3 regions of the Mesorhizobium sp. WSM4312 genome follow, and region 2 is predicted to be linked to each of the others. Evidence: predicted binding sites of a transcription regulator. Region 2 holds the regulator's gene; each other region holds the start of a gene.

Region 1 (6,619 bases), on a different contig from region 2:
CTGATGGAAGACCGCGCCACGCTGCGCATCTCCTCGCAGCACATCGCCAACTGGCTGCGCCACAAAGTGTGCTCGGAGATCCAGGTGCGCGATTCCCTGCAGCGCATGGCGGCCATCGTCGACCGCCAGAATGTCGGCGATCCGCTCTACCGGCCGATGGCGCCGGATTTCGACACGTCCATCGCCTTCCAGGCCGCCTGCGACCTGGTGTTCAAGGGCACCAGCCAGCCCAACGGCTATACCGAGCCGGTGCTGCACGCGCGGCGGCTGGAGCTGAAGGCGAAGCAGGATCAAGCGGATTTGCGTTGAAACGGCCTGACGCAACGGGTCGACCAAGTATCGTCGGTCCGCGTTGCCCCTCAATTGCCCTGCCGGGCATTTCTCCCCGTAGTGACACCGTAGTGACGGGGAGAAAGACGCTTCTATCGCCGATTCGCCAATCACCAATGTCGCAAGAAGAGCGCCGAGGGCGCAGCAGCTCCCTTCTCCCCGTCACTATACGGGGAGAAGGTGCCGGCAGGCGGATGAGGGGCGGCGCTACAATTGGTTGGACAGCGAACTGGCGCCACGAGATCGAGCGCCGATCACACAAATGCGATGTCGAGGTGACCGGCAATCGTTTCCAGGCGCCTTGACGGTCACTGGGCTACCTACTAGTTGGTAGGAAGTGAAACGAGAGATCCCCACCATGTCTGGACAAATGAATGATCAGAGCCGCGCCGCGACATCGAACGGCTGGCTCAAAAGCTATTATTATCTGCGGTTTGCCGTATCGGCGGCCTGGGTTGCGGTGGCTTTCACCGTCGCGAAAGGCAGCCCGCCGCTCGCCGCCGCCATGCTGGTTGCCTACCCTGCATGGGACGCGCTCGCGAATTACATCGACGCCCAGCGTACCGGCGGGCTCGGCCGCAACAAGTCGCAGTTGCTGAACTTCGCCGTCAGCATCCTCGCCACGATTGCGGTCGCCATCGCGCTCGGTCACAGCATGAACGCGGTGCTTTCGGTCTACGGCGTCTGGGCCGTTGTCTCCGGCGTGTTTCAGCTCCTGACCGCGGCGCGGCGCTGGAAAACCAACGGTGCGCAATGGCCGATGATCCTGAGCGGCGCCCAATCGGCGCTGGCGGGTCTCTTCTTCGTCAAGATGGCCGGCGGCACGGAGATCATTGGCATCGCCAATGTCGCGCCCTATGCCGCGTTCGGCGCCTTCTACTTCCTCGTGTCCGCTCTATGGCTGTCGGTCGGCGACATCCTTCGCAAGTCACCGCGGGTCGCAGGTTAGGATAATACCAGGAAAAGTGTGAGCGCTTTCCCTTGGGAATTGCGTCAAAACAAGAGTTAGAGCGGTTCGCCGGTTTCCATGAAACGGCGAACCGCTCTAAGTGCAGAGGAGCCCTCCGCCGGAGCAAGTCATGAGCAAGCCTTCGAACACCGCCGATGAGATCCTGGCCGCCGCGCGAAGCTTCATCGTCGCCGGCGGCTACAATGGCTTCAGCTACGCCGATATCGCCGAGGTGGTTGGCATCCGCAAAGCCAGCATCCATCACCATTTCCCCAGCAAGGTCGACCTCGTGCAGACCCTTCTCAAGCGTTACCTCGAGGATGCCGTCACGGGCATGGCAGGGCTCGAGCGCGATGTCCCCGAGCCGCCGGAGTTGCTTCGCACCTATGCCGGCATCTGGGCCCGGTGCATCGAGGATGCGAGCATGCCGTTCTGCGTCTGCGCACTGCTTGCCAGCGAGCTGCCGGCCCTTCCACCGGAGCTTGCCGTTGAAGTCCGGGCGTATTTTCAGTTTCTCTCGGGATGGCTGACTGGCGTCATCGAGCGCGGTGCCGACAAAGGCACGCTGGCAATTTCCGCTTCGCCACGCGTTGAGGCCGAGGCCTTCATGGCGACCGTGCATGGCGCAATGCTTTCCGCGCGAGCCTATGGCGATGTCTTGACCTTCGGCATGATCCTGACGCCGACGCTTCAGAAGTTGATCCCCGCGACCGACTGATCCGGGCAAAGATGGATCGGCCCGGAGAAACGGACCTGGCGTAGCTGCAGATGCCTTCGCCTACGCCGCCTGCGCCACGCGCTCCGAACTCATGCGATAGGAGATCGCCTCGGCCAGATGGATGCGGCCAACGGTTTCGCTGGCGTCGAGATCGGCCAGCGTGCGCGCCACTTTCAGCACGCGGTGGTAGGCCCGCGCCGAAAAGGCGAGCTTTTCGCTGGCGTCCTTGAGCAGCGACAGGCCTGACGCGTCGGGCATGGCGATCTCCTCGATGACGGAGGGCGCGCAATGGGCGTTGGTGGTGGCGCTGGCCACGCCGAGCCGTTCGAAACGCTCGCGCTGGAGGGTGCGGGCGCGTGCCACGCGCAACGCCACATCAGCACTCTTCTCCGCCCGGTCCGGCCTTATCAGGTCGCTGGCCGAGACCGCAGGCACTTCGATCCGCAGGTCGATGCGGTCGAGCAGCGGACCGGAAATGCGTGCCTGATAATCGGTGCGGCAGCGCTCGCCGCGCAGGCAGCGATAGCCCGGCTCGCCGGCCATGCCGCAGCGGCACGGGTTCATCGCCGCCACCAGCTGGATGCGCGCCGGATAGGTGACGCGGTGGTTGGCGCGCGCGATCATGCAGTCGCCGGTCTCCAGCGGCTGGCGCAGCGCATCGAGCGTCTGCGGCGCGAATTCGGGGAACTCGTCGAGGAACAGCACGCCGTGATGGGCGAGCGACACTTCGCCAGGCCGGGCGCGCAACCCGCCGCCGACCATCGCCGCCATCGAGGCCGAATGGTGCGGGGCGCGGAACGGCCGCCGGTCGGTCAGCTTGCCTTCGCCGAGCTCGCCCGCCACCGAGGCGATCATCGAGACTTCGAGCAATTCCTTCGGCATCAGGGGCGGCAGGATCGACGGCAGCCGCTGCGCCAGCATCGACTTTCCCGATCCGGGCGGCCCGACCATCAGAAGATTATGGCAGCCGGCCGCCGCCACTTCCAGCGCCCGCTTGGCCGTCTCCTGGCCCTTGATGTCGGCGAGGTCGGGCAGGTCGCGCGCCGCGGCGTGGATGCCGGCCTCAGGGCGCGACAGCACCTGCGTGCCGCGGAAATGATTGGCGATGGCGATCAGGCTGCGCGGCGCCAGAATGTCGAAATCCTTGCCGGCCCACGCCGCTTCCGGCCCGCAGGCGAACGGACAGATCAGGCCCTTGCCCTCGGCATTGGCGCCGATCGCCGCCGGCAAGGCACCGGCGACGGCGGCAATGGTGCCGTCGAGCGACAATTCGCCAAGCACGACATAACCGGCCAGCATGTCGCCCGGAATGGCGCCAAGCGCGGCCATCAGGCCAAGCGCGATCGGCAAATCGTAGTGGCTGCCTTCCTTGGGCAGGTCGGCCGGCGCCAGATTGACCGTCACCTTCTTCGACGGCATCGACAGGCCCGACGCATGGAGCGCGGCCTGCACCCGCTCGCGGCTTTCGGCCACCGCCTTGTCGGGCAGCCCGACGATCTGCATGCCGACCTTGCCGGGCGCGATCATCACCTGCACGTCGACCGGCACGGCCTCGATGCCCTGGAAAGCGACCGTGCGAACCCGCGCCACCATTTTCCCACCCCGGATATGGGCCGCAACCCATGCGATAGGCCTGGAACGTGGCCCTGGCAGAAGACAATCACAGATTGCCGGTCAAATCAAGAACATTACAAGAACAAAGCAATCGCTCTGGTTGCAGCCGGATTGAGCCCGGTTGAAAAGGCGGAACATGGTTAATACGACCGAAAACGGCCTACTTGCGCCGCTTCCCCTCGACCGCGTCCCAGAACAGGCTGGCGATGTCGGCGCCGCCAAAGCGCTGCACTTCGCGCACGCCGGTCGGCGAGGTCACGTTGATCTCGGTCATGTAGTCGCCGATGACGTCGATGCCGACCAGGATGAAGCCGCGTTCCCTGAGCGACGGCCCGATGCGGGCGCAGATCTCGCGCTCGCGCTCGGTCAGTTCGGTCTTTTCGGCGCGGCCGCCGACATGCATGTTGGAGCGGGAATCGTGCTCGGCCGGAACGCGGTTGATGGCGCCGACCGGCTCGCCGTCGATCAGGATGATGCGCTTGTCGCCCTTGCGCACGTCCTTCAGGTAGCGCTGCACGATGTAGGGCTCGCGGAACATCTGGCCGAACATTTCGAGCAGCGAGGCGAGGTTGCGGTCGGCCTCGTGCAGATGGAAGATGCCGGCGCCGCCATTGCCGTAGAGCGGCTTGACGATGATGTCGCCGAACTCCTTGCGGAAGGCGGCGACTTCTTGGCTGTCCTTGGTGATCAGCGTGTCCGGCATCAGGTCGGCAAACTCGGTGACGAAGATCTTTTCCGGGCTGTTGCGCACCCAGGCCGGGTCGTTGACCACCAGCGTCTTCGGGTGGATGCGCTCGAGGATATGCGTGGTGGTGATGTAGTTCATGTCGAAGGGCGGATCCTGGCGAAGCAGGACCACGTCCATCTCCGACAGGTCGGTGCGCACCTTCTCGCCCAGCGAGTAATGGCTGCCCTTCTCGTCGCGCACCTGCAATTCCTCGATGCGCGCAAACACCTTGCCGTCGCGCAGCGACAGCCGGTCGGGCGTGTAGTGGAACAATTGATGGCCGCGCCTCTGCGCTTCCAGCGACAGCGCGAACGAAGTGTCGCCGGCGATCGACACGGTGGAGATATGGTCCATCTGGACGGCGATTTTCAGCTTCATGGCGGGTCCCCAGCGCAGTCGACGAGAGCGATATAGGGGTCACGGAGCCATCTGCCAATCGGGCCAGAGCCTGTTATGGTACGGGATGGCGGCGCTTCGCTTGGTGCAAGCAACCTTGGTGTGGCCTATTAAAGGAACAAAATGCCTAAGCAGCTGATGAGGTATCTATTTACATCGGCGGCTGCCATATTTGCAGCGGCGATATTCTATAACACTCTCATTGACAACGAGTATGTATATTTTATCAGGATGCCTGATCCAGAGGTGGGGAAAATAGTACCATATCACGTGAAAGGAATTTCTGTATACATAACGATTGAGCAGTACAAATTTATTTACTGGTTACGATTCGTCGAAATTATATCCGGGGCCTTAATCTTGATAGGTGCCCTAATTTCCAAAATCAACAACAATGAGAGCTGATTTAAGGTCCGCAAATGGCAAGGCAATTCCGTCTGCCAATCGCGACATTTTGAAGATTGGCATCAGGTAATCGCACGCCCGGCCTCACCTTCTGGTTGGAGACGCCTTCCGGTTGAAGACAAGGCGAGCGGCCGCGTCATCGTTTTCTTAAGCCTTGCCGTACAAGAATAAGCCTCGAATACCCCAACGGCAGGCGCCGGATGGGGGTCCTCGATGGAACAACGACCATGAACGCGCTCACCGCCATCCGCGCCGCCGCGACCGAACAGCTTGAACTCACCATCCTGATGCCGTGCCTCAACGAGGCCGAGACGCTGGCCGTTTGCGTCGGCAAGGCCAGGGCCTTCCTCGACAAGGCCGGCATCCTGGGTGAGGTGCTGATATCGGACAATGGCAGCACCGATGGCTCGCAGGAGATCGCGGCCCAGGGCGGCGCCCGTGTCGTACCGGTGGCGCAGAAGGGCTATGGCGCGGCCCTTCTGGGCGGCATCGCCGCCGCCAGGGGACGCTTCATCATCATGGGCGATGCCGACGACAGCTACGATTTCGGCGCGCTGGATGCCTTCATGACGCGCCTGCGCGACGGCGCCGACCTGGTCATGGGCAATCGCTTCCAGGGCGGCATCGAAACCGGCGCCATGCCGCCGCTGCATCGTTATCTCGGCAATCCGGTGCTGAGCTTCGTCGGCCGCCTGTTTTTCCGCATCAGGACCGGGGACTTCCACTGCGGCCTGCGCGGCTTCAACGCCGAGAGCATCCGCAAGCTCGACCTGCAGACGACCGGCATGGAATTCGCCAGCGAAATGGTGGTGCGCAGCGCGCTTGCCGGGCTGCGCATCGAGGAAGTGCCGACCACGCTCAAGCCCGACGGCCGCAGCCGGCCGCCGCATCTCAGGACCTGGCGTGACGGCTGGCGGCATCTCAAATTCCTGCTCGTCTACAATCCGCGCTGGATGTTCTTCATCCCGGGCGCGGCGCTGTGCGGCCTGGGCACGCTGTTCGCGGCCCTTCTGGTGTTTGGACCGCTGCGGGTGATCGACAATCTTTCGCTCGACCTCAACACCTTCGTCGCCGCCTGCTTCATGATCATCACCGGCATCCAGCTCATCACCTTCGGCGCCATATCGCGATACTATGCCGAGATCACCGGCATCCTGCCGCGCAGCCGCGGGTCCGACTGGCTGAGAAGGACCATCAGCACCGACCGTCTTGCCGCCAATGCCGGCATCTGCTTTGCCGGCGGTGTCCTGTTCTTCGGCTATGCGGTGCTGCGCTGGGCGCATCTTGGCTTCGGCCCGCTGAACGATTCCGAAATCCCGCGCATCGTCGTGCTGGGCCTGAGCCTGATCGTCATTTCGTTCCAGGCCTTCTTTTCGGCATTCCTGCTCGGTGTCCTGGAGATTCCGGTCAAGCGGCTGAAAGCCGGCCAGCCCGGCGGATCAGGCGAAGCCGCCGCGACTGCTGAAAAATGAGCCGGCTT
Region 2 (6,619 bases):
CAGCTGCTACGGCGCGATATCCTGACCACCCGCCTCATGCCGGGGGCGCCGCTCAAGCTGAGCGCGCTGCGTGGCACATACGGCGTCGGCTGGACGCCGCTGCGTGAAGCCTTGTCTCGACTTGAAGCCGAACGCCTGGTCACCGCCATCAGCAATCGCGGCTTTGCCGTCGCTCCCGTGTCACGCGCCGAGCTCGAGGACCTGGCGCGCGCCAGGATGGTTGTCGAAATGCCGCTGTTCCTGGAATCGATCGCGAACGGCGGCAGGGAATGGGAGGACGCGGTCGTTACCGCTCATTACCGGCTCTCCCGCTGCAAGACCGCGGTCGATGACCCTTCCGATGCCGCCGTCGACAAATGGGACGAGAGCCACGAGGCCTTCCATGCGGCGCTGCTGAGCGCGGCGACGTCAAACTGGCTGTTGCGCTTCCGCTCGACGATCGCCGATCAGCTGCGCCGGCATCATCGGTTTCTCGGCCTGGCGCCGACTTTGCGAGCGGCGGCCGGCCTGAAGGACGGCTATGGCGAGGCAATGGACGCGCTGCGCGAGGCGATCGCCATAGAACATCACACCGCGATCATGGAAGCGGCGCTCGATCGAGATGTAGAGCGGGCAAAGGCGCTGATGACGGGGCATATCGGCTACACGCTGCATGTCTATGTCCACAGCGAAGACAACGGCGCCAACACTTACACCGCGCGCGCCGGCAGCCTGAAAGCGGTTTCCGGATGATGCTTCCGCCGCGTCCGGATCCACGTGGCCGTGCCGACCCTGAACTCACGATCGTTGGCGTTTTGGTTTCGTTTCGTTCTGCCGGAAATGGAGCGATACACCGCTCAAATCCGCCCCGTGGACGCCTCCCAGATACCTGATGCCAAACGGCATTCAGGCTAGGCCACAGGCCATTAACCGAAACGATTTCAATGCGTGCACCGGCAGGGAAACGATTGATCGCGAGCCTCTGCCCCGGTCAAAAAATTTCAGGCGCGTTAACAAATTCATTAAACTTTAAACAGTTGCGGAACACAACTGGAACAGATAGTGTTTGTTCTGGGTTTGTTTTTCGATTCTGATTCAAATCCGTCGTTCAACGCCTCGGGGGGCCGCCATGCTGACACGCAAGCAACATGAACTGCTGATGTTCATTCATGAACGGCTCAAGGAAAGCGGCATTCCGCCGTCCTTCGACGAAATGAAGGAAGCGCTCGATCTCGCCTCCAAGTCGGGCATCCATCGCCTGATCACGGCACTGGAGGAACGCGGCTTCATCCGCCGGCTGCCCAACCGGGCGCGGGCACTGGAAGTGCTGCGGCTGCCGGATTCGATCGCGCCCGGCCTTAACGCGGCAAAGAAATTCTCGCCAAGCGTCATCCAGGGCAGCCTCGGCCAGGGCGGTCTTGGCCGCCAGATCAAGCCGGCGCAGTCGCGTTTGCCTGCGGCCGGCAATGATGACGATGCGGTTTCCGCCGTGTCGATCCCAGTGATGGGCCGCATCGCCGCCGGTGTGCCGATCGATGCCATCCAGCACCAGACGCATTCGATCTCGGTGCCGCCGGACATGATCATGGGTGGCGAGCACTATGCGCTGGAGGTCAAGGGCGACTCGATGATCGACGCCGGCATCTTCGACGGCGACACGGTCATCATCCGCAACGCCGACACGGCGAGCCCGGGCGAGATCGTCGTGGCGCTAGTCGACGAGGAGGAAGCAACCCTGAAACGGTTCCGCCGCAAGGGCGCCTCGATCGCCCTTGAAGCCGCCAACCCGGCCTACGAGACGCGCATTTTCGGGCCAGACAGGGTCAAGGTGCAGGGCAAGCTTGTCGGGCTGATCCGGCGTTACTGAGCAGGAGCGGCCGTCTTTTCGGGTTTTTGATAGGGCGCCAGCCCCCTCGCCTCACGCGAAAATTTTCGCTGCTCGTGCCAAGGCCGATACGGCCCGTCCACCGCGAAGCTGACGGTTGGCGGGCCAGTTGCCGATTGGCGGTCGAAGAACACGGCGGCACTGCCTTTGCGGGCAAGTTGCCGTTTGGTGACGACAAGAACCAGCGGATTGTGGCAGGCATCATAGCCCGTCGCGTCATTGACGACGATCAGGTCGGCGAAACCGCAGGCTTTCCAGGTATCCTTGCGGTCTTCGACATGCGCGATGATCGCACCCGACGGGTGCCGTGCAAGACAGACGCCATCCGTGCAGTAGAACGGTGCTCCCGGCGGCAGATTGACGGCATCGGCAATGTCGAATTGCCCGTCCGCCCTGTCGAACATCTCCGGCACGACGATGGTTTCGGACACCAGCGCGCGTTTCCAATTGTCGACGGTGAACTCGTTCGGGCGAGCCCGGCTGACCGCGAGTTCTCCACCGCCGATCGGCAGCGCCACCAACCGCGCATCTTCGGAAATCAGCACATCCGGGGTGCGCGTATCCGATACTGTCAGCAGGCCGGCAAGCGCGAATGGCACTGCCGCGAGCCGCAGCCAGGTCGTCGCCATCGTCGCGATGACCAGGGCGATGGTCACCAGCAGCACGGATCGCTGCGAAATCAGCCCGACCGCATCGACCGGGGAGCGTTCCGATATCCACGCCGATATGGCGATCATTGCGGTCAGGCCCTTGCCCATCACGTAAAGGAAGGGGCCGTCGGCACCAAAGGGCATCGCAAGAGAACTGAGAACAGCGAAAGGCATGACAATCAGTGACACGATCGGCATGACGGCCAGATTGGCGAACAGGCTGAGCGGCGACACACGCTGGAAATGCCAGATGGCAAACAGCGCCGTGGCGCAGCCGGCGATGATGGAGGTCATCGCCAGCCCGCCCGTCGCCAGCAGGAATTTTCGCGTGAGAAAACCCGGCAGAGTTCGCTTTGGCGGTGGCGGTCTTGCTTTTCCCGCATGGTGATCCGCCCAGCCGGCATAGGCGCCGACCAGCGCGGCGGTCGCAGCGAACGACATCTGGAAGCTTGGGCCGACGACCTCATGCGGCGACACCACAATGACGGCGATCGCCGAGATGGCGAGGTTGCGCATGGTCAGTGCCGCGCGATCGAACAGGACGGCAACAAGCATCACCGCCAGCATGATGAAGCTGCGTTCGGCGGCAACGACGACACCGGAAATGACGAGATAGGCGGCGATCGAGAACAGGGCGGCGGCGGCCGCATATTTCTTCACCGGCCGACGCGCGGAAAAGTCCGGAAACAGCGCAAAGGCACCGCGCAGCAGCCCCATAATGGTGCCGGCGACCAGCGCCATATGCAGCCCGGAAATGGAGATGATGTGATAGATGCCGGTGCGCCGCATCGCCTCGTTGATTTCATCGGGAATGCCGGCCCGCACACCGACGATCAGCGCCGCCGCGATCTCACCCTCGGCACCGCCAACCCTGGCCCTGATGTGGTCGGCAATGGCTTCACGAGCATTTTCTATCCCGGAGAAAAGGCGGGCCGTGAGCGGCACCTCGTCGTCCGTGGCTGAGACAAGCTTTGGATTGCCGAGAAAGAAGCCGCTGCCGCCAATACCGGCGAAATAGCTGTCGAAGGAGAAATCGTAGCTGTCCGGCCGCACCGGGCCGGTCGGCGGCAACAGTTTGGCGTAGCCGGTGACCATGGAGCCGGCGGTCATTTCCGCCGGGATATCCCGCGCCGAAAGCCTGACCCTTTCCGGCGCATAGCGCAGTTTCGGCCGTGCGGTCGACGTCACGTCGATGGTCAGCCGGATGCGGCCGGTCTCCATCCGGTCGAGCGAAACGACGCGGCCGGTCACTTGCGTCGAGATTTCCGAACCCAGCATCTGGGTACCCGCCCGCCATGTCTCGACCTTGGCGACAAGCAGGCCAAGCGCGCACAACAATGCCGCCATGAAGCCCAGATGGGTTTTCGGCCAGGAGCGCGAAACAAGCGCACAGACCGCCATCAGCACGACGACCGCGACAGGCTTTGCAAAATCAGGCTCCGCCGCGAGCGAATAATAGCCGATCGCTCCAGCGGCCAGACAAACCGGCACCAGCAGGAAGGCGATGCCCCGGTCAAGCTCGAGCTCCGCTGCCGTCGCCGCACCATGGCGCAGGCGAGGCCAGGAAACCCGGGCGAGTCGCCGCCGGACACGCACAATCCGGCCTGAAGCAGGCGGCGGAAGTGTCGCCGGCATATCCGCCTGCGGCGGTTGACGATCGGAGCCCGGCACCAGAGGCGATAGCGGCTGCGAGACTGGCGGCGGAATCGCAAACAGGGACCGTTCGCTGACGCCAACACCAGCGTCCTCGCCCTGTTCCGAGCCCCGGCCTCGTCCAGCCATCGGGTCTGCCCCTTGCACCGCTGACGCCCTATGCTACATGAACGCGCGACGCGCGAAAGTCCGCGCAGCCGCACCCCGCTTCAGATGGTTTCCGAGAGTTTCATGTCCGACAAGGTCGTCACCCGTTTTGCCCCCTCGCCCACCGGCTATCTGCACATCGGCGGCGCGCGCACGGCGCTGTTCAACTGGCTCTATGCCAAACACACCGGCGGCACGATGCTGCTGCGCATCGAGGACACCGATCGCGAGCGTTCGACCGCCGCCGCGACGGCCGCCATCCTCGACGGCCTCACCTGGCTCGGCTTGACCTGGGACGGCGACGCGGTCTCGCAATTCGAGCGCGCGCCGCGCCACCGCGAGGTCGCCGAAGAACTCGTTCGCATGGGCAAGGCCTATTACAGCTACGAAACGCCGGCCGAGCTCGAAGCCATGCGCGAGGCAGCACGGGCCAAGGGCCTGCCGCCGCGCTACAACGGCCAGTGGCGCGACCGCGCCCCCTCGGAGGCGCCTGCGGGCGTCAAGGGCGCCATCCGCATCAAGGCGCCGACCGAAGGTGAGACGATCGTCCATGACCGCGTCCAGGGCGAGGTGCGCTTCCCCAACAAGGATCTCGACGACTTCATCATCCTGCGTTCGGACGGCAACCCGACCTATATGCATGCCGTCGTCGTCGACGATCATGACATGGGTGTCACGCACATCATCCGCGGCGACGACCACCTGACCAATGCCGCCCGCCAGACCGTGATCTACAACGCCATGGGCTGGGACGTGCCGTCTATGTCGCACATCCCGCTGATCCATGGCGCCGATGGCGCCAAGCTGTCGAAGCGCCATGGCGCGCTCGGCGTCGAAGCCTATCGGGCCATGGGCTACCTGCCGGAGGCACTGCTCAACTATCTGGCGCGACTGGGCTGGAGTCATGGCGATGACGAGATCATGTCGATCAAGGACATGATCTCCTGGTTCGATATCGGCGACGTCAACAAGGGCGCTGCCCGCTTCGATTTCGCCAAGCTGGAAGCCATCAACGGCGCGCATATGCGGCGCATGGCCGACGCGGAGCTGTTGGACATCTTCATCGCCACCCTGCCCTATCTCGAGGGCGGCCCGGCGATGGCCGCGCGCCTCAACGAACACAACAAGGCGCAGTTGCTGGCGGCGCTTCCGGGCCTGAAGGAGCGCGCCAAGACGCTGGTCGAACTCGTCGATGGCGCGGCCTATCTGTTCGCTACGCGCCCGCTGCCGGTCGACGAGAAGGCGGCCCTCCTGCTCAATGACGGTGCCCGCAAAATCCTGCGCGGCGCTCACGAAGCTTTGAATGGGCTGTCGAGCGACTGGACGGCGGCCGCGGCGGAAGCCGCGATCCGCGACTATGCGCTGGCCGGTGGCCACAAGCTTGGCGCCGTGGCCCAACCGTTGCGGGCCGCGCTGACCGGCAAAAGCACCTCGCCCGGCGTGTTCGACGTGCTTGCCGTGCTTGGGCGCGAGGAAAGCCTGGCGCGCATAGCGGATCAAATCGATTAGGAGCAAACTGGCCCAAGAAGATTGGCATTGAAAGGGGCGTTTCGCAGTGCAACATTAGGCCTTGGCCCAATCTGGCACGCACCTCCTAAAATGCGGTGGCGAATACGCGCATTGCGGTGATTTCGACGTGTCGCTCTGCAGAATTTGCCTTTGCCGGCATGAGGAAACAACAAGGAGTTTGCAATGACCGAAGCTGCGAAAAAACTGGATGTGGGCGGCGCGAACCAAGAGGCTATCGCAACGCTTCAATTCGCCGGCAAGACCCATGAATTCAAGGTGCGAAGCGGCTCCGTCGGACCCGACGTCATCGACATCGCCTCGCTCTACAGCACGACCGGCGCCTTCACCTACGACCCCGGCTTCACTTCGACGGCAAGTTGTGAGTCCGAGATCACCTTCATCGACGGCGATGCCGGTATTCTCCTGCACCGCGGCTATCCGATCGACCAGCTGGCCGAACACGGTGACTTCCTCGAAGTCTGCTACCTCCTGCTCTACGGTGAACTGCCGACAAAGGCGCAGAAGGACGATTTCGACTACCGCGTGACGCGCCACACCATGGTGCACGAGCAGATGTCGCGCTTCTTCACCGGCTTCCGCCGCGACGCGCACCCGATGGCCGTCATGTGCGGCGTGGTCGGCGCGCTGTCGGCCTTCTATCACGACTCCACCGACATCTCGGACCCGTACCAGCGCATGGTGGCGTCGATGCGTCTGATCGCCAAGATGCCGACGATCGCGGCCATGGCCTACAAGTATCACATCGGCCAGCCCTTCATTTACCCGAAGAACGATC
Region 3 (6,619 bases), on a different contig from region 2:
GACCTTCAGCGGCAGCGGCAATGGCGTCATGTCGTAGACGGTGCCGTTGCGGTGCTTGTAGTTGATCGTGCCGGTCCTGAGGTCGACGCCGGCGACGTAACCCCAGGGCGGCGCCTGGCAAGGGATGCCGAGCGGCGACAGGAACGGTCCCATCACCACCGCATAGGGCGCGCCCTCATTGCGGTTCAGCCCCTGTTCGCTGCCCTTGGTGTTGTCACCCGGCGGCGACACGTCCGCGCGGGGAATGAGTCTGGACGTAAACGCCAAGTAGGTCGGCATGCCGAACATCACCTGCCGCACCGGATCGACCGCCACCCCGCCCCAGTTGAAGGTGCCGAAATTGCCGGGATAGACCAGCGATCCCTGCAGCGAGGGCGGCGTATAGCGGCCTTCATAGCGCAATTTGTGGAATTCGATGCGGCAGGCCAGTTGGTCGAACATGGTGATGCCCCACATATCGGCATCGGTCAGCGGCTTCGGGTTGAAGGAGAGATCGGAGACCGGCTGCGTCGGCGACGTGTGGTCGCCCTCGATGGCACCGCCGGGCGCCGGCGCTTCCTTGACCGCGATCACCGGTTCGCCGGTGCGCCGGTCAAGCACATAGAGGTCGCCCTGCTTGGTCGGCCCGACCAGCGCCGGCACGACGGAACCATCGGCCTTGGTGATGTCGATCAGGCTCGGCTGCGCCGGCACGTCCATGTCCCAGAGATCGTGGTGCACGGTCTGCCGCACCCATTTCAACTGCCCGGTGTTGAGGTCGAGCGCGGTGATCGAGGAGGAGAATTTCTCGACATTGGCGCTGCGTCCGGCGCCGAGCTGGTCCGGCGTCTGGTTGCCGAGCGGCACGTAGAGCAGGCCGAGCTTCTCGTCGGCGCTCGGCGTCGACCACATGTTGGGCGAGTTGGCGGTGTAGGTCTGGCCGGCCGGCAGCGGCGTCGACTGGTCCGGATTGCCGGAATCCCAGTTCCAGATCAGTTTGCCGGTGCTCGCATCATAGGCGCGGATGACGCCGGACGGTTCCTGCGTCGAATAATTGTCGTTGACCGCGCCGCCGACGATGATCTTGCCGCCTGATATCAGCGGCGCCGAGGTCGAGTAGTAATAGCCCGACTTCGGGTATGGCATTCCGGTCAACAGGTTGAGCGTGCCGCCCTCGGCGAAGGCGGGACAGACCTGCCCGCTGGCGGCATCGAGCGCGATCAGCCGCGCATCCGAAGTCGGCAGGTAGACGCGGGCAGCACAAGGCTGGCCGGCGGCGCCGGTGGCATCGGCATAGTAGGATACGCCGCGGCAGGTCTGGTGCTGGCGGTCCTTGTCGAGCTTGACCTTGGGATCGTAGCGCCATTTTTCCTTGCCGGTCGCGGCGTCCACCGCGATGGCGAAATTGTGCGGCGTGCAAATGTAGAGCGTGTCGCCGATCTTGAGTGGCGTCACCTGATAGGTGGTCTCGCCGATGTCGTCAGGCCCCTTCACGTCGCCGGTGCGGTAGGTCCAGGCCGGCTGCAGATTGGCGACATTGTCCGGCGTGATCTGGTCGAGCGGCGAATAGCGCTGGCCGAACTGCGTGCGCCCATAGAAGTGCCATTCGCCCGCCGGCACGTCATTGCCCAGATTGGCGTTGGGAATCACCTTGTCGGTATCGAGCGCACCGGCAATGTCCTTCGGGTCCGTCGTCATCGAATAGCCGGCCACCGCCAGCGATGCCAGCACGGCAAGGATCAGCGGTGCGCGCCCGTCAGGCCCGGCAAGGCCCCGCCTTGCCCAAGGCGTCAGCAGCCACAGCGCCACCAGCACGATGATGCCGCCGCGCGGGCCGAGCTCCCACCAGTCGAAGCCGATTTCCCAGACCGCCCAGGCCAGGGTGCCGATCACGATCGCCGCGTAGAGCCAGAGCGCCGTCGAACGGCGCCGGTAGAGCAGCCAGGCGGCGATCAGGAAGGCGAGGCCGACGACGATGTAGTACCAACTGCCCCCCAGCGACGCCAACCAGATGCCACCGCCACCAAGCGCCAGACCGAGGAGAAAGAGAACGAGAGAGGTGATGGTGACAGCCAAGATGATACTCCTTCGACTGTTGCGCGCTCACGCGGCCATGGGCAACCCGGTGCACCGCTCCTGCCCTGCGCACAGCTTTCTCCCGCCTGCCCCGCCTGTCAAGCTGCCCACACGCCAAGGTGGCAATCCATCTTGCCTGAGTCAGGGTTTTCCCGCAGTCTCCATGGATCGTCTTTCCCGTGGAGCAAGCAAAATGCCGTCACTCGTTCCGCCGCTGACGCGCATGGCGCTGATGCTCTACTGCCTCGTCCCACTCTTTGCCGGCACTGTGGCCGCGCCGGCGCAGACAATCAGGGAGATCAACAAGGCGAACGGCTTTCACGAGATGCTGATGGGCATTGGCCCGGGTTTCACCGCGGCCGTGAAATCGGCGCCGGGAACGCCGCCGCAAAAGGTCCTGGACGCCCTTGCCGCCGCCATGGAAGGTGCCTTTGACCCGGAGAAGATGGAAGCGGCGATCGAAGCCCGGATGGCGGACAGGCTCAGTGCCAAGGACCTGTCCGAACTGGCCTCATTTTATGCTTCACCCCTGGGCAAACAGGTCACCGCGCTCGAGATCCAGGCTTCGTCGCCGCAAGCAAGGGAGGCCAAGAAGATCGAGGGCGCCAAAATCCTCGGCGAGCTTCCATCCAGGGATCCGGCCAGGTTCGCATTGTACAGGAAGATGATGGACGATATCAGCGCCGTCGACACCGGAGAAGCCGTCGCCTTGAACATGGGCTACGCCATGCTTTCCGAAATGCTGGGCGCGGCCGGAAAGCCCCTGCCCGACAACCAGGTAATGGCCCTGCTGCGCAAGCAAACCGAAGGGCTTCGCCGTGACATCGACAGCGAGGCCATGGAATCTGCAGCCTATGTCTACCGGGATATGTCCATGGCCGACCTGAAGCTCTATGGTGCCTTCCTGGCCTCACCCGCCGGCAGGCGCTACTACGACCAGATGCAGGTCGCTTTGGGCGCGGTAATGACGGACGAGGCGCGCTCCTTCGGCCATCGATTCTTCGTCGCCCTTGGTTACCGCAAGGCGTGAGCTAAATGGCTGGCGATAATCGATACTCACCCATCCTAGTGGGCATCTTCCTGTTACAGATGCTTATCGGCACACTGGTCGTGGCCGTTTTCCTTTGGATGGGCAAAGCCATCATCCCGAAGCATGGCGGCGGTCTATATGTGCTTGATCGAGTGCAAGACCCCTACCTTTATTGGGGTCTGCTGGCCGGAATTTTGTTCAGCCTCGTCTTCTTGCCCGTCAGGTATCTCTACCAAGGCCCATCGAAGCGTTAAGCCCTGCCCATCTCGCGGGGCCGCCATCCGAAGCTACATTCTTGCCGCGCCGCCACTTTTACCCGGAACAAAACGTAGACAGTTCTGGTCTTTCCCTGCCGAATCACTACATTCGGGGGAAGATGTCCGGCTTTTCCGAAGACATGCCCTTTTTCGATGAACCCAATGCGCGGCCGACGGCCCCGTCGGGCATTGCCGCGCGCGCCATGGCTGCCCGCGGCGGCCAGAGCAATGCGCCCGATTATCTCAAGGGGCTGAATCCGGAACAAAGGCTGGCGGTGGAAACCACCGAAGGCCCGGTTCTGGTGCTGGCCGGCGCCGGCACCGGCAAGACGCGTGTGCTCACCACCCGCATCGCCCACATCCTTGCCACCGGCAAGGCCTTCCCGTCGCAGATCCTCGCCGTGACCTTCACCAACAAGGCCGCGCGCGAGATGAAGCAGCGCATCGGCATCCTGATCGGCGAAGGCAATGTCGAGGGCATGCCCTGGCTCGGCACCTTCCATTCGATCGGCGTGAAGCTGTTGCGCCGTCATGCCGAACTCGCCGGCCTGCGTTCCGACTTCACCATCCTCGACACCGACGACGTCGTGCGGCTGATCAAGCAGCTGATCCAGGCCGAGGGCCTCGACGACAAGCGCTGGCCGGCCAAGCAGTTCGCCCAGATGATCGACGGCTGGAAGAACAAGGGGCAAGGTCCGGCCGATATCGCCGAGGGCGACGCGCGCAGCTTCGCCAACGGCAAGGGCCGCGAACTCTACAAGGCCTATCAGGAGCGGCTGCAGACGCTGAACGCCTGCGACTTCGGCGACCTGCTCTGCCACCCCATCCGCATCTTCCGCGCCAATCCGGACGTGCTGAAGGACTATCACCGGCGCTTCAAATACATCCTCGTCGACGAGTACCAGGACACCAACACCGCCCAGTACATGTGGCTGCGCCTGCTGGCACAACGGCCGGACGCCGGGCGTTCGACGACGTCAACGGATCCGCGATCGGCCGAAGGCCGCAAGCCCGACCGGGCGTCGGCCGGCCAGGCCGCCCCCGCGGAGGCCAGCGAGCGGAGCTCGCGTGCGGCCGTGAGCGAAAACAAAGTCAACATCTGCTGTGTCGGCGACGACGACCAGTCCATCTATGGCTGGCGCGGCGCCGAGGTCGACAACATCCTGCGCTTCGACAAGGATTTCCCGGGCGCCACCATCATCAGGCTGGAGCGCAACTACCGCTCGACCGCGCACATCCTTGGCGCGGCTTCGCATCTCATCGCCCATAATGAAGGCCGCTTCGGCAAGACGCTGTTCACCGACCGCAACGACCCCGAGGATGGCAAGGTCAATGTCCACGCCGCCTGGGATTCCGAGGAGGAAGCCCGCGCCATCGGCGAGACCATCGAGGCCTATCAGCGCCAGAAGCACAATCTCAACGACATGGCGATCCTGGTGCGCGCGTCCTTCCAGATGCGCGCCTTCGAGGACCGCTTCATCACGCTCGGCCTCAACTACCGCGTCATCGGCGGCCCGCGCTTCTACGAGCGCATGGAAATCCGCGACGCGCTGGCCTTCTTCCGCGTCGTCGCCAACAGCGGCGACGACCTCGCCTTCGAGCGCATCGTGAATGTGCCCAAGCGCGGGCTGGGCGAAGCCACTATCCGCCAGATCCACGACACGGCGCGTGCGCTTCGCATTCCAATGCTTGAGGCCGCCGGTAATCTCGCCGAGAGCGACGAGCTGAAGCCGAAACCGCGCGCCGCGTTGCGCGAAGTGGCCGCCAATTTCGAGCGCTGGCAGAAGGCGCTGGAAACCAAGCCGCACACCGAGCTCGCCGAGACCATTCTCGAGGAGAGCGGCTACACCGATATGTGGAAGAACGACCGTTCGGCCGAAGCGCCGGGCCGGCTGGAGAACCTCAAGGAACTGATCCGCTCGATGGAGGAGTACGAGTCGCTGCGCTCCTTCCTCGAACATGTGGCGCTGGTGATGGATGCCGAGCAGAATGCCGGGCAGGACGCCGTCTCCATCATGACGCTGCATTCTGCCAAGGGCCTCGAATTCGAGACGGTCTTCCTGCCCGGTTGGGAAGAAGGCCTGTTCCCGCACCAGCGCGCGCTCGATGAAGGCGGCCGCTCCGGGCTGGAGGAAGAGCGCCGGCTGGCCTATGTCGGTCTCACCCGGGCCAAGAAGAACCTGCATATCTGGTTCGTCTCCAACCGCCTGATCCACGGGCTTTGGCAATCGACCATCCCGTCGCGCTTCCTCGAGGAGCTGCCGGAATCCCATGTCGAGATCGCCGAAAGCGGCAATTCCTATGGCGGCTACGGCAATCCCTATGGCGGCGGCTCCTTCGCCTCCGGCCGTGGCGGTGGGCGGCAGAACCCCTACGGCGCCTCGCGTTTCGACAGTGTCGGCGCCAACACCGAAAAATCAGGCGCCTTCTCCAACACCTATTCGACGCCCGGCTGGCAGCGCGCGCAGGCCAACCGGACCGAAGCGACCGACCGCAACTGGGGCACGCGCTCCGGCCACCAGGTCGAGCGCATCGGCTATGGTGAGACCGACTCGGGCTACGGCGCCGGCCGCACCAGCGTAAAGGGCCGCACCATCGACGGCGAACTGGTCGCCAAATCCGTCGCCGACAAGCCGTCGCCCTTCAGCGTCGGTGACCGCGTCTTCCACCAGAAATTCGGCAACGGCAACATCTCGGCCATCGAAGGCAACAAACTGACCATCGACTTCGACAAGGCCGGCCAGAAACGCGTGCTCGACGGGTTCGTCGCGGCGGTGTGAGCTGCCCTTCCGAGCAGCTCTCGCGCCGTTCCAACAACGGCAGTGCTTCCCTCACCGATACCGTGCCTGGTTCCACTTATGCCCGAGCAGCGACAGGATGATGATCAGCCCGTTGAAGAACTGCACGTAGAAGCCGCTCAGGCCTGCCGCCACCACGCCGGTCTGGATGAACGACACGGTGACCGCGCCGATGGCGCCGCCAACGACCGTGCCGATGCCGCCCCAGGTTGGCGTGCCGCCGACGAACACCGAGGCCAGCACCGGCAGGAGATAGCCGTCGCCGGCCGTCGGCCACCAGGTGAAGTTGATCATCACCGAAAACGTGCCAGCGATCGCAGCCCCTATGCCGACGAAGACGAACACCTTCACCCGCACGCGCTTGACGTCGATGCCCATCTGCTGGGCGCTGTCGGGATTGTCGCCGACCACCCTCACCTGTGCACCGAAGCGATGCCTGTTATAGAGCATTGCCGACAGCACGACGAAGGCGATGGCCC

Evidence for each region. The regulator LexA, encoded in region 2, represses DNA repair genes until DNA is damaged. The targets are predictions, from matches to a motif close to TGTTCNNNNTGTGTTCNG.
Region 1: a site for LexA is predicted at 3,679-3,696, ahead of CK228_RS17010 (YifB family Mg chelatase-like AAA ATPase). Genes of this name have one in related genera too.
Region 3: a site for LexA is predicted at 3,403-3,420, ahead of CK228_RS10315 (UvrD-helicase domain-containing protein). Genes of this name have one in related genera too.

Annotation. Positions count from the first base shown of each region.
Region 1 is NZ_NSFU01000009.1:208,008-214,626, reverse strand. Features, by position in the region: gene CK228_RS17025 (malate synthase G) at 1-309, shown strand, start outside; gene CK228_RS17020 (DUF308 domain-containing protein) at 689-1,279, shown strand; gene CK228_RS17015 (TetR/AcrR family transcriptional regulator) at 1,410-1,997, shown strand; gene CK228_RS17010 (YifB family Mg chelatase-like AAA ATPase) at 2,058-3,590, opposite strand; gene gshB (glutathione synthase) at 3,772-4,716, opposite strand; gene CK228_RS16995 (glycosyltransferase family 2 protein) at 5,367-6,611, shown strand; gene CK228_RS16990 (GtrA family protein) at 6,608-6,619, shown strand, end outside.
Region 2 is NZ_NSFU01000010.1:236,746-243,364, forward strand. Features, by position in the region: gene CK228_RS18905 (GntR family transcriptional regulator) at 1-732, shown strand, start outside; gene lexA (transcriptional repressor LexA) at 1,109-1,846, shown strand; gene CK228_RS18915 (ComEC/Rec2 family competence protein) at 1,840-4,296, opposite strand; gene gltX (glutamate--tRNA ligase) at 4,399-5,823, shown strand; gene gltA (citrate synthase) at 6,007-6,619, shown strand, end outside.
Region 3 is NZ_NSFU01000005.1:301,838-308,456, reverse strand. Features, by position in the region: gene CK228_RS10330 (glucose/quinate/shikimate family membrane-bound PQQ-dependent dehydrogenase) at 1-2,055, opposite strand, end outside; gene CK228_RS10325 (DUF2059 domain-containing protein) at 2,042-3,085, shown strand; gene CK228_RS10320 (hypothetical protein) at 3,091-3,339, shown strand; gene CK228_RS10315 (UvrD-helicase domain-containing protein) at 3,462-6,122, shown strand; gene CK228_RS10310 (ABC transporter permease) at 6,174-6,619, opposite strand, start outside.